2 regions of the Caballeronia sp. LjRoot29 genome follow, and region 2 is predicted to be linked to the other one. Evidence: riboswitches for the same ligand, from Rfam matches in the RefSeq annotation. Region 2 holds a riboswitch; the other holds the start of a gene.
What was found. A riboswitch is a leader RNA that binds a small molecule or an ion and turns the genes downstream of it on or off. The one in region 2 is predicted to bind glycine.
Positions count from the first base shown of each region.

Region 1: it holds a riboswitch for glycine, as region 2 does, so the genes downstream of both, ACSQ83_RS24040 (D-amino acid dehydrogenase) here and gcvT (glycine cleavage system aminomethyltransferase GcvT) in region 2, are expected to answer to the same signal.

Region 1 is NZ_CAXUPU020000025.1:39,994-47,400, forward strand. It holds gene ACSQ83_RS24030 (MFS transporter) at 1-162, opposite strand, end outside; gene ACSQ83_RS24035 (LysR substrate-binding domain-containing protein) at 273-1,166, shown strand; gene ACSQ83_RS24040 (D-amino acid dehydrogenase) at 2,165-3,382, opposite strand; glycine riboswitch at 3,527-3,623, opposite strand; gene ACSQ83_RS24045 (hypothetical protein) at 3,725-4,030, opposite strand; gene ACSQ83_RS24050 (hypothetical protein) at 4,079-4,390, opposite strand; gene ACSQ83_RS24055 (mechanosensitive ion channel family protein) at 4,940-6,133, opposite strand; gene ACSQ83_RS24060 (APC family permease) at 6,391-7,407, opposite strand, start outside.
Region 2 is NZ_CAXUPU020000005.1:95,483-102,889, forward strand. It holds gene ACSQ83_RS07935 (c-type cytochrome) at 1-17, shown strand, start outside; gene ACSQ83_RS07940 (UvrD-helicase domain-containing protein) at 107-2,212, opposite strand; gene ACSQ83_RS07945 (oxidoreductase) at 2,431-3,474, shown strand; gene ACSQ83_RS07950 (hypothetical protein) at 3,614-3,991, shown strand; gene ACSQ83_RS07955 (TetR/AcrR family transcriptional regulator) at 4,022-4,633, opposite strand; gene ACSQ83_RS07960 (ABC transporter six-transmembrane domain-containing protein) at 4,752-5,666, shown strand; glycine riboswitch at 5,711-5,832, shown strand; glycine riboswitch at 5,878-6,011, shown strand; gene gcvT (glycine cleavage system aminomethyltransferase GcvT) at 6,116-7,240, shown strand; gene gcvH (glycine cleavage system protein GcvH) at 7,308-7,407, shown strand, end outside.

The sequences.
Region 1 (7,407 bases), on a different contig from region 2:
GGCCTGTGCATAGTTAAAGCCGATGTCCTGCTTCATCTGCGGCAGGACGACGGGAAAGAGGTATACGCCGAACCCGTAAGTGGCAGCGATCACGCCGGTCAGCAGCAGCGTGACGGCCAGTTGATTGGCGAAGTCAGGCGAAACGCGAGGCGAAACATCCATGGCGGGATACCGAGAGAAGTCGTTGGATTTATTCTCGGCGTCCTTGCTTTATGATGGAAATGATTTAATTTACTATCATTGATTAAGCTTCGTCATCATTGAGTCTGACCATGAACCTCGATCTTGCCCTCCTGCGCGCGTTTGTTGCTGTCACCGAAGCCGGCGGTTTTACCAAGGCAGCGCGACGGCTGAACCTGACGCAATCTGCGATCAGTCACCAAATACGGCGCCTGGAAGACGAAGTGGGACGGCCGCTTTTATATCGAACCACGCGCAGTTTGACCCTGACTGAAGATGGCGACGATTTCCTGCGTTACGCAATGCAAATCCTGAATGCGATGGATGCGGTGACGCAGCGTTTTCAATCGTCACCGGCTTCGGGTGTTGTGCGTTTTGGAGCGCCGGATATCTTCATGGGTGAGCGGTTACCTGTTTTGCTGACGCAGTTTTCCCGGGCGTTTCCGAATGTGCGGCTGGATGTGAGCGTGGGCATGAGTCTTGATTCGCAGGCGATGGTTGCCGCGGAAGAGCTGGATTTGGCCGTGGTGCTGTGCGAGCAAGGTGACGCGGGTCAGGGCACTGAAGGAATGGTGTTGCGGCGCACGCGGTTTGTCTGGGCGGCGGCTGAGTCGTTTGAAGTGCGTGCGGGGGCGTCGCTGCCGCTCGCGTTTTTTCCGGCGCCGTGTGTGAATCGGCGAGTGGCGCTCGAGGCGCTTGATGGCTTGCCGGTGGATTGGCATGTTGCGTTTACATCGTCGAGTCAGTCGGGGATACGTGCTGCTGTGATGGCGGGGCTTGGGATTACGCCGTTGACTCGCGATGACCTGGAGCCGGGGATTGTGGTGGTCGATGGGCAGTTTGGGTTGCCGGCGTTGCCGGAGGCGGAGTTTAGGTTGCTGTGGGGGAAGGGGGAGCCGACGCTCGCCGCGCAGGAGTTTGGCAGGCTGGTGCTCGATGCGCCGGTCGAGCGGCCGTTACGGGCGAGTGCGGAGCAGTTTGCATGAAAGGGGGGCACGGGGAGGGGGTCGGGTTTGGCGGGTTCAGGGTTAGCGGTCGGGGTTAGTTGGGTTGCGCGGGTTTTGCGTTAGCGGTTCTGGGTCAATGCCGGGTTGCACGGGTTCTGCGTTAGCGGTCTGAGTCAATGCCGGGTTGCTGCTTTCACAGTTAGTGGTCTGCGAGAGTCGGATTTTCTCTTTATCACTATTAGCCACTGCGCGTGGCGGCGCGTCATTTCTTTGTCCAAAGCGACAAAGAAACGAAGCAAAGAAAACGCTTTCACCGCTCTACCCTAAGTGTCCACAGCGTGCAGTTCCATTTCATGGGTGCCCCAAAAGCACGGTGCTCGCCAGAGCCACGGATGTGTGAACCCCTCTTTCTCGCGAATCCTGACAGTAAAACGCTTCGCCCCGTACGCTCTCGGGCTAGCACTAGCGACTGAACCTGCCCAAGGAGTACCCCGCGCTATCCGCGGAAAACCAACCTCCAAATTTCGATGCATGCCGAACCATTTTTTAAACCACCGAGAAATGGATCTGCAGAATGCGTGAGGCCTAACCCGGCAAATAGCAATGCAAACTGATAGCTAACTCGCGAAGTACCACTGCGGCAAATACGCGTGAGGCCGTGCGGGTTTCCTTGGCACGGGTGCTAGCCCGAGAGCGTATGGGGCGAAGCGTTTTACTGTCAGGATTCGCGAGAAAGAGGGGTTCAAACATCCTCCGCTCTTGCGAGCACCGTGCTTTTGGGGCACCCATGAATCAAAACTGCACGCTGTGGACACTTAGGGTAGAGCGGTGAAAGCGTTTTCTTTGCTTCGTTTCTTTGTCGCTTTGGACAAAGAAATGACGCGCCGCCACGCGCAGTGGCTAATAGTGATAAAGAAAACATCCAACATAAAACGCGCGAAGACCTGAAAAGCAGCAACCCGGCAATCAACCCGACCGCTAAGGCCAGAACCTAGCAACCCCACCCCCGTCCACCGGCGCGAGCGAAAACCCACGCCCTATATCTGCTCAGCAATGCTATACGCAGTCGCCGCCGACAGTGTCCATCCCAAGTGCCCATGCCCGGTGTTGTAGAACACCCCCCGCCGCTTACCGCGTCCGACCTTCGGCAACATGCTCGGCAGCATGGGCCTTAACCCCGCCCAAGGAATCACCCGCGATGTCGCCACGCCGGGGAAATAACGCCGCGTCCAATCCACGAGCGGTGCAACCCGGTCCGATCGAATATCGCGATTAAAGCCATTGATTTCAGCCGTACCTGCAACGCGAAAACGGTCAGCGCCAAGCCGGCTAGTGACAATCTTCGCGCTCTCGTCGAGCAGGCTGACCCACGGCGCACCCTCGCGGCTCGCGGCGTCATCGAGGCACACGGTGATCGAATAACCCTTCACCGGATAGATATTCACGTTGTCGCCAAGCATCGATGCAATCTGCCGGCTTGCCACGCCGGCGCACACCACGACGCGATCGAATTCATACCGCTGCTCATCACCCGCGATGCCGCCCTCCAGCACCCGCAATGCGAACGGACTATCGCCACGCTGTACGATATCCGCGATCTGCGCGTCGTAATGAAAGCGCACGCCACGCCGCTCGCAGGCTTCAGCCAGACCGCGCGTGAACTTGTGGATGTCGCCCGTCGAGTCGGACGGCGTGAAAAATCCACCGTGAAAATCGCCCTGCAACGTACACTCGATCGCGCGCATTTCGTCGTTCGTGACCGCGTGCCGATCAAGCCCGCCAGTCTGCAAAAGCTGGTTCACCTTCGCGGCGGTATCGAAGTCCTTCTTGTGCTGGTACATATGCAGGATGCCGCGTTGCTCGAGATCGAAGTCGATCCCTTCACGCTTAGCAATCCCAAACAGATGCTCGCGCGCGGCAATGGCAAGCCGCACTGTCTCAACAGTATTGGCCCGGTAGTTCGGGATCTGCCGCAGGAATTCGCCCATCCACGAATACTTGTGCCAACTCGGCGCGGGGTTGAGCAACAGCGGTGCGTCGCGCGTAAACATCCAGCGCAGGCCCTTGAGCACGGTGGCCACGCTGTTCCAGACCTCGGCGTTGCTGGCGGAAAGCTGGCCGCCGTTGGCGAACGATGTTTCCATCGCGGCGTATCGGTGACGCTCGAAAACGGTGACGTCGTGGCCGCGTTCGGAAAGGGCGTAAGCAGTCGTGACGCCGGTAATACCGGCGCCAATGATGGCGATTCGTGACATGACAAAGTCCAGATGAAAGTTGGGCATCGCCGGCGCTGCCGGCGTCTATGCCCCATCTGTCCGTGTACCTGAGAGTTTCAGTCGTGGCGTTGCACGCACGACATCCCCGTCGGTGGACGCATTAAAGCGTCGCTCTCCAGATGTTCCTGCTGCGCGGTCCTTTGGCCTGAGAGTTTCCGGGGCGGTTGCTCCGTCGGCGCCGTCACCATGTTGCCGTGACAGTCTCTCCCGCGCTAGCGATTAGAACCCCGCCAAGATACCGTCTAAAAATAAGATAGGCAAGGGGCATTGGGGCATTGCGAAAAGCAGCCGCCTCTCGCAGAGTGCAGCCTTGCTACTAACCTACCAGCGCACTAGCCACTTGATACCGCCCGCAGCGCGGCCGAAAATCGCTAGAGCGATGAGCAGTAATAGCGGACCGAAAAATAGCAGCAGCGACATGGGCCACGACCATTGGAAGCCGTAGTGTGCTCCGAGAATCCCAAGCGGAACCGTGATAGGTGTGATCCGAAGTCCAAAGACGAAGATGGCGCCGATCAGCGCACATACCCAGTTCGGCCAGCCAAGCCAATATTCGAGGCCCGCGAATAGGGCTGCGCTCTGCAATAGGCTGTAGACGATCTGTAGAAGAAAAAACAGGATGGTCACGTCGATCCCCGATGCGCTGCTCGTGCGGTGCGAGCGAATAAGCTATTTCTAATTCGATGCCGCCTTGGTTCGAATGGCACTGGGCTCGCCCGCCTGAACGAACATGCCATCCATCAAGTCTTGAACGACGCCATCCGCATTCGGGAACTGATGCAGCACCGAGTTTTTCCAGTGGCCAGAAGCGATCAATCCGCCGCTTGGTGCCTTGTAAAAGCGTATATCCATCGATCTCAGATACATGACGATGTCCCAAAACCAGCTATCGGTATAGGAGACGTTCATGTCGGCCTTGTCGCACGCCGGAGCGATCGAAACGGATACGCCGTGATTTTCGAGGTTGCGTTGAACGGCCGCATCCATGTCCGCCGACCTGCCTCCATGCGCTGTGAAACAAGCTGTCGTCATGGGCGATAACTTCGCTTGAGGCCCCGGGACGACGCTCTGTGTGGTCGAACAACCGGACAGCACGGCAAGCGCTGCGCTCGCGACCAGCAGGGAAAGACCTCTCATGATTTTCCTTTTTATTCTTTTCGATGGTGTACGCGTTATCGGCAGTGCATCGAATACCTTGAGCGAGCACTCGCGGGCAACCTTGCGATCGGAATCATTGCGGGAATTTCTTCAGCTGGTTTGGAAGTCAAGGCCTGGCGATCCTCGCGAATCCACCTCAACAAACACCGCGGTCGGCACCTGCATTTTGCCTAAGCTTTCATTTAATACAATTATTTCTTTTTGCTTTCATTTCGCTATAAGATGCGACTCTCGTTATCGATTTTGGAGGTCGCATGAATCCTTTCGCGAAGGCAGTAGCCACGCTGGCCGCCTGCATTGGCGCATTTACCGTCGTGGTCTGTATTGTCGAGGGGCTAGCCGGATAACGCAGCGCGACCGGGCTTTCACCCGGCGCCGCTAGCGCATTTGCCAGACGCGCAAGTTGAATAGCGGCAAGATGCCGTAGACATGGTCGAACATGTCCGACTGGATTTGTTCGTACGATTCCCAACTCGTCTCGTCGATGAACAAGAACACTTCCAGCGGCAAACCATGTTCCGTGGATTGCAATTGGCGAACGACCAGCGGCATGTCTTTTCGGATCGCCGGGTAATGGCGAAAGTAGTCGGTCAGGTACCGTCGAAACATGCCGAGGTTGGTCAGGCGATGCCCATCCTCGGGCACGGTGAACGGTACCCGAAAGGCGGCGCTCGCCGTTAGCCTGGCGAGCAATTCATCGTCGCAAAACCGGATGCTCTCCATGTCGAGGTTAATGGCATGCTTGACCCGCCGTCCGCCGGATTCAACCATGCCGCGCCAGTTCTTGACGCTATTGGTCAGCAACACATAGCTTGGCAGCATGACAATGGAGTTATCGAAGTTCTGGACCTTGATCGTATTCAGCGCAATGTCGATGACCGTTCCGTCAGCCACGAATCCGGGTACTTCGATCCAGTCGCCCACACGCAGCATGTCGTACGCGGCCAGTTGAATACTGGCGACAAAACCCAGCAGCGAATCGCGAAAGATAATGATCAGCAGCGCCGTCATTGCGCTCACGCCAGTGAGGAAGTTGGCCGGCGAGCGATGCAATAACAATGACACAGCGGCAATCAGCGCAAGCACGTACAGGAAGATGGCGGCTATCTGAAGAAAGCTTTTGATCGGTCTCTGGGTTGCAAAGGGAAAATGACTATAGCGATCTTCAATGCTTTCCATGAACGCGAACGCAGCCCGCAAGACGGTCACGACCATGAAGCATGCGGACAGCGTCTCCACTGGACCACCCAGTGCGGAAATAACCGGGAACGTCACGCCAGTGAGCAGCGGGGCTGAAAGATAAATGATGATCGCAGGCACCAGTGGCGCCAGCCGGTCGAACACCTTGCGGCGCTCGGCGGCACGCAGCCACTTGCGGCGCTCGCCACGTGCCAGGTAGCCAACAAGCCGGAGCAAGATAAAGCGGGTGATGTAGTAGCAGAGCATGCTGGACAATGCGATCGCCAAAAGCAATGCGATGACCAGAACGATCGCCACGGGCAAGCTGTCGGTGTGGACAAAAAACTCACGCCCATTTGGCCCATTCACTACGTGGAACATGTCGTTGAACATTGATCCTCTCAGTGCTGACCAGCTTGCTTCCCTAGGGACGATCCGGGAGTGCGTTCTTAACCACTTGCGGATCTTTCTAAGCGGTGCTGCAGTGCGAGCCAAACCAGCCGTCATGGCTTGAGCGTGTCAACGGCATTGTAACGGCGCCCTGATCTTTTTTGTGAGGCTAGATGTGGGTCCAGCTTATCTCCAGGTTGCGGTTGCTTGAAGTGAGCTTGACTGCAGCGCGCCTGAAAGCGCACTGCATCGCCCTCGCTTTAAACGGCCACTTCCGGCGGCGGCTGGCGGAACAAGCGCGTGATCCAGCACAGGTACACGAGCCCGATCACGAACCAGACTGCACCCAGCACAAGTGCGGTCTTCTCCAGGCTCGCCAGCAGCCAGATATCCGCGACTGCGCCAATCAACGGAAACACCAATCCGCCGATCACGCCAATCCTCTTGTCGCCATGATCGCCTGACAAATATATCCTGACCACGCAAAGATTGACGGCGGTGAACGCAAGGAAAGCGCCGAAGTTGATGAACGACGTTGACGTTGCCACGTCCAGCTTAAGCGCGATCAATCCCACAATCCCTGCGATCGCGATGTTGATCGCCGGCGTCTTGAACTTCGGATGGATGAAACCAAACACGCGCTTAGGCAGGATTTCATCGCGTCCCATGGCATACAGCAAACGTCCGACGCTAGCTTGCGCCGAGATGCCCGATGCAAACTGCGCGAGGATCAGGCCGGCCAGAAAGACCGTCACGAAGATATCACCGCCAATCATCTTGGCGACTTCGAACGCGGCCGAATCGGTGTCCTTGAATTCCACGCCGGGGTGCGCAAGTTGCATCGTGTAAGCGGCCAGAACGAAAATAGCGCCGCCGATCAACGCGATCCACAAGATGGCGCGCGGCATGTTCTTCTTCGGGTCGATGGTCTCTTCCGTGAGCGTGGACACCGCATCGAAACCGAGGTACGAATAAGCGGCAATGGCGGCGCCGGCCATGGTCGAAGCGAATGGCACATGTCCCTTGAAGAACGGTTCTGCCAACGCGATTCCGCCGGGACCGGCCGCCGCCGATGCGTAATGCCAGCAGAGCACGACAAACAAACCGACGATCGCCAGTTGCACGATCATCAGCACAATGTTGAAGCGCGCGGCCAGTTCAATGCCGACTATGTTCAACGCGCTCGTCAGGACAATGAACGCGACGATCCAGATCCAGGTGGGCACGGTTGGGAACGCAGCATTCAGATAAGCCGCACCGATCAGCCAGATCACCAT
Region 2 (7,407 bases):
TCGCTGCTGTCAAATAGCCGTTTTCAGCTTTACCTGCGGCCAATTAAAAAACCCTGCGCTAAACAAAACGCAGGGGTTTTTAATGCGTACGTGATCGGCTAAAACCTCAAGCCGGCTTCTGCAGCAACTCCTTCAACCGCGCCATCCGGTCCTTTGGCGACATCGGTGCTTCTTCCTCGGTCGGCGGCGGGGCATCGTCGAGAAGCATTTCCGGGATAAACCGCGACGCCTCGCACACCACCGTCTCGCGCGCCCGCTTGCGCTTCTTGCACCAGTTCACATGAAGACTGCGCTGCGCCCGCGTGATCGCCACATACATCAGCCGCCGCTCTTCCTCGATCCGGCCGGTGTCGACCGGAGCGTCGGCGTCCGCATCGGGATTGCCACGGTGCGGCATGATTCCCTCTTCCACGCCGACCAAAAAGACGTGCGGATACTCAAGGCCCTTCGACGCATGCACCGTCGTCAGCCGCACGGCATCGGGGTTTTCGTCCTTGCCTTCCAGCATCGACATCAGCGCGACGGTCTGGATCAAGCCGAGCAGGTTCTTGCCTTCATCGCCGAAACCATCGGCGTTGTCGTAACCCGTGGCTTCCGAATCCTCGGACGGCTCCGCCTCCGGTTTCGTGCCCTTTTTCTTCAGCCACTCGCAGAATTCCAGCACGTTCTGCCACTTCGATTGCGCCTGACGTTCGTCGTGAGCATCGTAGAGATAGGCCTCGTAATGGATCGCCTCCATCATGTCGTCGAGCACCTGGGTCGCCGGATCGCGTCCCGCCCGGTCGGACAAGCGCTGCATCCACTCGCAGAACGCGCGCAACGGCTCAACCTGCCGCGCCGACAACCGCGCCTCGATTCCGCCCATGAACACGGCTTCAAACAGCGACACCTTCGCCTGACCCGCAAACGAACCCAGCGCCTCGAGCGTGGTATTGCCGACGCCCCGCCGCGGTGTGGTGATCGCGCGGATGAAGGCAGGATCGTCGTCTGGATTCGCGATCAGCCGCAAATACGCGACGATGTCCTTGATCTCGGCTTTATCGAAGAATGACTGGCCGCCCGACAACACGTACGGAATCCGTTCCCGCCGCAATACCTGTTCGAAGATCCGCGCCTGAAAATTGCCACGATACAAAATCGCGTAGTCGCGAAACGCCGCGCGCCGCTCGAATTTATGCGCCGACAGCCGGAACACAACCGATTCCGCTTCGTGCTCTTCATCGTTGCAAGCGGTCACGGTAATGGAGTCGCCCATGCCGTGTTCGGACCAAAGCTTCTTCTCAAACAGCTTGGGATTGTTTGCGATCACGTTGTTGGCGGCCGTCAGGATGCGCACGGTCGACCGGTAGTTCTGCTCCAGCTTCACCACATGCAGCTTCGGGAAATCCTTGCCCAATTGCGCGAGATTTTCCAGCGTCGCGCCGCGCCAACCGTAAATGGCCTGATCGTCGTCGCCCACGGCCGTGAAAGCCGCACGCGGACCGGCCAGCAGCTTCAGCAGCTCGTACTGGCAAGTGTTCGTATCCTGATACTCGTCGATCAGCAGATATCGCAGCCGGTTCTGCCACTTCTCGCGAACCTGCTCGTTCTCAGCGAAAAGCTGCGCGGGCTTCAGGATCAGGTCATCGAAATCAAGCGCCTGATACGCATGCAACGTCGCCACGTAGCTCCGAAACACAATGGCGGCCTGCATCTCGTCTTCGTTCGACGCGCTCGCCGACGCCTGATCCGGCGACATCATGCCGTTTTTCCAGAGCGAAATAATCGACTGGACCTTGCGGATCAAGCCTTTATCCGTGGTGCCGAGCTGTTCCTGAACCAAGCCGAAACAATCGCTGGAATCCATGATCGAGAACTGCGGTTTCAGGCCGACGTGCTCCGCCTCCTGCCGCATGATCTGGACGCCAAGCGAGTGAAATGTCGATATGGTCAACTGGTTCACCGGCACCCGGCGGCCTTCCTTGCGGGGCGTGGTGAGCGTCTTCCCTTCGAGCAGCTTGGCTGTGCGCTCGCGCATTTCGAGCGCGGCCTTGTTCGTGAAGGTCAGCGCGGCAATGTGCTTCGGCTCGAAGCCCTTGCCTTCAATCAGATGGGCGATCTTCTGGGTGATCACGCGCGTCTTGCCGCTGCCGGCGCCGGCGAGCACAAGACATGGGCCATCGAGATAGCGCACCGCTTCGGATTGCGCGGCGTTCATACCTGCTGCGGACATCGTTCGGACACTTTGAGATGCGTAAATCAGGCGGACGTTTCGGCTGCCGGAAGTACGCGGTGGTGAGCAAGATGGTGAGCAAAATTGCGCCCTCATGCAGCGAGCGCAAATTCGAGAGCGCGATGTTAACACGGACGAAACCATCCTTTGAAAGCGATGGTTCTGGCCCTTTCGGCCCGTGCCACAATACCGGCATCGCCAAACAACAGGATGCCCGCATGACAGCACTTCTAAAAGTAGGCCTGATGGGATATGGCTTCGCTGGCGAAACGTTTCACGCACCGGTAATCGAACATTGCGGCCGCGCGACCGTGTCGGCCATTGCCACCGGCAAGCCCGAGCGAGCGCAAGCCGATTACCCGAACGCGACGATCGTCGAAGATTTCGGTGCCCTGCTCGCCCTCGATGAACTCGATTGCATCGTCATCGCCACGCCCAACGACACCCATTTTGATCTCGCTAAAAAAGCCCTCGACGCGGGCAAGAACGTCGTGGTCGACAAGCCCGTCACGCTTTCCGGCGCCGACGCAAAAACCCTCATCGATATAGCCGAAAAGCGCGGACTGCTGTTCGCACCGTTCCACAATCGTCGCTGGGATGGCGATTTCATGACGGTGCGCGCGTTGATCGAAAGCGGCCGGCTCGGGCGCGTGACGCACTATGAATCGCATTTCGACCGCTTCCGGCCCAAAGTGCCGCAACGATGGCGCGAGGAAGCATCGCGGGGCGGCGGCTTGTTGTTCGATCTCGGACCGCATCTCATCGACCAGGCTTTGACGCTGTTCGGCCGTCCGCAGACCGTGTATGCCAGCGTCAACGCCCACCGAGATCACGCAACCGCACCGGACTACGTTCATCTGCTGCTGGGCTACGAAGACAAGGAAATCATCCTGCACGCCACCGCGCTGGCCGCGCTGGAACCGCCGCGTTTCGCCATTCACGGCACGCGCGGCAGCTATGTGAAAACGGGTCTGGATGTACAGGAAGACCAGCTCAAAGCTGGTTTGCGTCCCGGCAATCCCGAATTCGGCCGCAATCCGCCCGGCCTGCTTCGCGAAGTCGATGGCGACCACGACTTGCGTCAGGAATTCGCCACCCGCGACGGCGCTTACGCAGAGTTTTATCGAGCGCTGGCGGCATCGGTGCTTGACGGAAAGCCGTTCCCGGTCGCGTCGCAAGATGCCGTCGATGTCATGACCATCATCGATATCGCCATCCGCAGCAACGCCGAAGGCCGCCGACTCGATTTCACGCCGCTCTAATAACAAACGGCCCACGCGCGACTTTCAAACACACAGCGTTACATTTGCGCGCCGCTCCGACGTCAGCCGGAGCGGTGCGCGGACCGTTCTTCTCCAGTCGTTATCGTCTTATCTTAAAAACCAAACGAGGAGAACTTCAATGCTGACGCTTAAAGCAGGTTTTACCCGCGCGCTGATTGGCGTGGCGCTCGCGGGATCGCTGGCGGCGTGTGTCGTCCAACCGACGCGCCAGGTCGATGTCGTCCAGGAAACGCCGGCGCGCCCCGATCCGCACATGGAAGCAGTGCATCGGATGGATCAGGTGAACGGGCGGATCAACGCGTTGTGGCATCACGTCGATCAGCGCGTGGGCCAGGGCTTTTATCCGCCGCCACAGGGCGAGGCTTTCCATCATCGACTGGATGTAGTGCGTCAGGAAGCGCGTGACATGGCTTCGCAGCATGGCGGCGGTTTGTCGGGTGAAGAACAGCACACGCTGAACGGCGAGCTGGACGGTTTGCAGCACGCGATCCAGTAAGTTCTTAATGCGCCGAACGGATGGCTTGCTCTATGGCTGCCGTTCGGCCTGAGGCGCGCCAAGCTCAAAACCCAACACCATCTCCGCTATTTCCACGACCTCCTGCATCGCGGCTTCAACGGCTTCAGCCGATGGCGCCAGCAACAGGTCATCGGCGTAACCCATTGCCAGCGCGAAGATTTGCCGGGCAGCGCGTTCCGGCGATGCGCATCGGAACACCTTCGCCTCCACGCCCTTTTCGATAATCCCGCACAGCATCGCTTGCCAGCGGCTGATCTCGCTTAGATACGCTCGCGCCAGTTCTGCGTCGTGCATGGCTTCGTCCCACGCATCGAGCCACAGCCCCCAACCGTCATCCTTGCTGGCGGGCAGGCAGTCGCGGATAAAACCGAGCAACGCGTCGACCGGCGGTTTATCGGACAAACGCGCGCCGGCTTCTTCGAGTTGCTCGTTAGCAAAGTGCACGAACGCCTCACGACGCAACTCGTCCCAGTCGCCGAAGTAGTGATAAATGTGACTGCGCGACAACCCCGCGTGATCGGCGAGATCGCGCGTGGAGACGTTGGCAAAACCTTTCTGACGAAACAATTCCAGGGCGGCCGCAATGATCTGATCTTTGCGTTCGGGCGACGACCGCGACATATTCGATTCCTTTTCTAGCGTGTACAGATTCTGGTTGAGCTTGCGCTTTGAGCGACCGCTCAATTATAATTTGAGCAGCCGCTCAAATTATAACGGCGATTTTACCCAAGGTACGGTCATGTCATTCGTCACATCAGAAATCCGGATAGTTGAGCGCGAAAAGCTCGGTCAGCAATCCGCCACATCCACGCTCAAAGCCATTGCCCGCGCTTATCCCGGCAAGCTGGTTTGCACGTTGTCGCTCGTCGCGCTGGAGAACGCGCTGTTGCTCGCGTATCCGTTGTTTGCCGGATTTGCCGTCGACTCGATCATTCGCGGCGATGCCCGCAGCGCGTTGTTCTACGCGGTCATCGTATTGGCGTTCTGGGTAGTCGGCGCCGCTCGACGGGCCGTGGATACGCGCACCTTCACGCGGATTTACGCCGATCTGGCCGTGCCGGTGATCCTGAACCAGCGCCTGCAGAACCAAAGTACGTCGACGGCTGCGGCGCGCGTGGTCTTGGCCCGGGAGTTTGTCGATTTCTTCGAAAAACACGTGCCGACGATGGTCACCGCGTTGGTATCGATCATCGGCGCCGTGGTCATGCTGCTGGCGATCGAGCCCTGGATCGGCGTAGCCAGCCTGGGCGGGTTGCTGCTGTGCCTGGCCTTGCTGCCACGCTTTGCACGACGCAACCAGAGCTTGCATCAGCGGCTGAATGACCGGTTGGAGAAGGAGATCGGCCTGGTCGCGAAAGTGGGAACGCTCACGCTGAAACGGCACTATCGCGTGCTGTCCAGGTTGCGGGTTCACCTCTCGAACCGTGAAGCCGCGGCGTTTTTGTTCGTCGGCTGCGTAGCGGCGGTGTTGTTTGTCATCGCCATCAGTCAGTTGGCGATGGCGCCCGCGGTCAAGGCGGGGCATGTCTATGCCGTGATGACGTATCTCTGGACCTTTGTCAGCAGCCTCGACGAAGCGCCGTACATGGTCGATCAACTCGCGCGCCTGCGCGATATCGGCAAGCGCGTGGATCCAGGCCTCAGCAAGGATTAACCGCCACCGCTGTTTGACAAGCTGAATTCGGTCGCGTAAATTCGCCGCACGCGTCGGGAGAGCGCGCTGGCTTCGGTTGTTCGCATCGAGAACGACTTGAAACGAAGCAAGCGCCGCCGAAGGGGCACACCCACAAACTCTCAGGCAAAAGGACCGGCCGCGTCGAATTTCCGTCTATGAATCGCGCCTTTAACCAGGCGCCAGAAACGGAAGGTCGAACTCTGGAGAGCGGCATCGGCTGATCAGAATCATCAGTCAGATGCCCACCGAAGGGGCGCGCGTTGGACGCCGGTTGATCGGCGCACGGCGTGCAATCTCTCAGGTACCGAGGACAGAGGGGTCATGTACCGGATCGCTACGCGGTTTGGGCTTTGCTTTCAAAGCTCGAACCCCGAGCGGGTTTGTCGCATGGCCTTTTTTTGTTTTCGCGCACGCCCGAGGCCCGCTCCATGTCTGATCTTCAACACACGCCCTTGCACGCCACTCACCTTGCGCTCAACGCACGCATGGTCGATTTCGGCGGCTGGGACATGCCCGTCAATTACGGTTCGCAGATCGACGAACACCACGCGGTGCGCACCGACGCCGGCATGTTCGACGTGTCGCACATGCGCGTCGTCGATTTCACCGGCGACAAGGCGCGCGAGTTCTTCAAGCACGCGATCGCCAACAACGTCGACAAACTCACCGTTCCCGGCAAGGCGCTGTATTCGTGCCTGCTGAACCCGGAAGGCGGCGTGATCGATGACCTGATCGTCTATTACTTCGCCGATGACAACTATCGCGTTGTAGTGAACGCCGGCACGGCCGAAAAAGACATTGCGTGGTTCGGCCATCTCAACGCGGAAGGCGGTTTTGGACTGACGATCACGCCGCGCCGCGATTTTTCGATCGTGGCCGTGCAAGGTCCGAACGCCCGCGAAAAAGTCTGGCAAGTGCTGCCGGAAACGCGCGATGCCACCGCCGAACTCAAACCTTTCAACGCCGTGCAATTTCCCGGCAGCTCGTTCGGCGACGTGATGCTCGCGCGCACCGGCTACACGGGCGAAGACGGTTTCGAAATCGTCGTGCCTTCCACGCACGTTGAAGCGTTCTGGAACGCATTGATCGCGCAAGGCGTGAAACCCGCCGGCCTCGGCGCACGCGACACGCTGCGTCTCGAAGCGGGCATGAACCTGTACGGCCAGGACATGGACGACACGGTTTCCCCGCTCGACGCAGGTCTCGCGTGGACCGTCGATTTGAACGATGCAAATCGCGCGTTCGTTGGCCGTGCCGCGCTGGAAAAGAACGGCTCGAAAGCGCGCTTTGTCGGCCTGATTCTGCAGAAGGAAAACGGCCGTGCCGGTGGCGTGCTTCGTGCTCACCAAAAGGTCGTCACGGCCGACGGCGAAGGCGAGATCACGAGCGGCACATTCTCGCCATCGATGCAGGAATCCATCGCGTTCGCCCGGGTGCCGGCGAGCGTGAAACCGGGCGACAAAGTGCACGTCGTGATCCGCGACAAACAACTGCCGGCAAGCGTGGTAAAACTGCCTTTCGTGCGCAACGGCAAGGTGTTGGCGGCGCTTTAAACCGCCTGCAATCACCTGCTGAAACAGCCACGCACGTCCCACCCTTAAAGACAACTGGAGCATCCGCATGAGCATCCCGGCCGACCTCAAATACACCGAATCGCACGAATGGGTGCGCACCGAATCCGACGGCACGCTGACCATCGGCATTACGGATCACGCGCAGG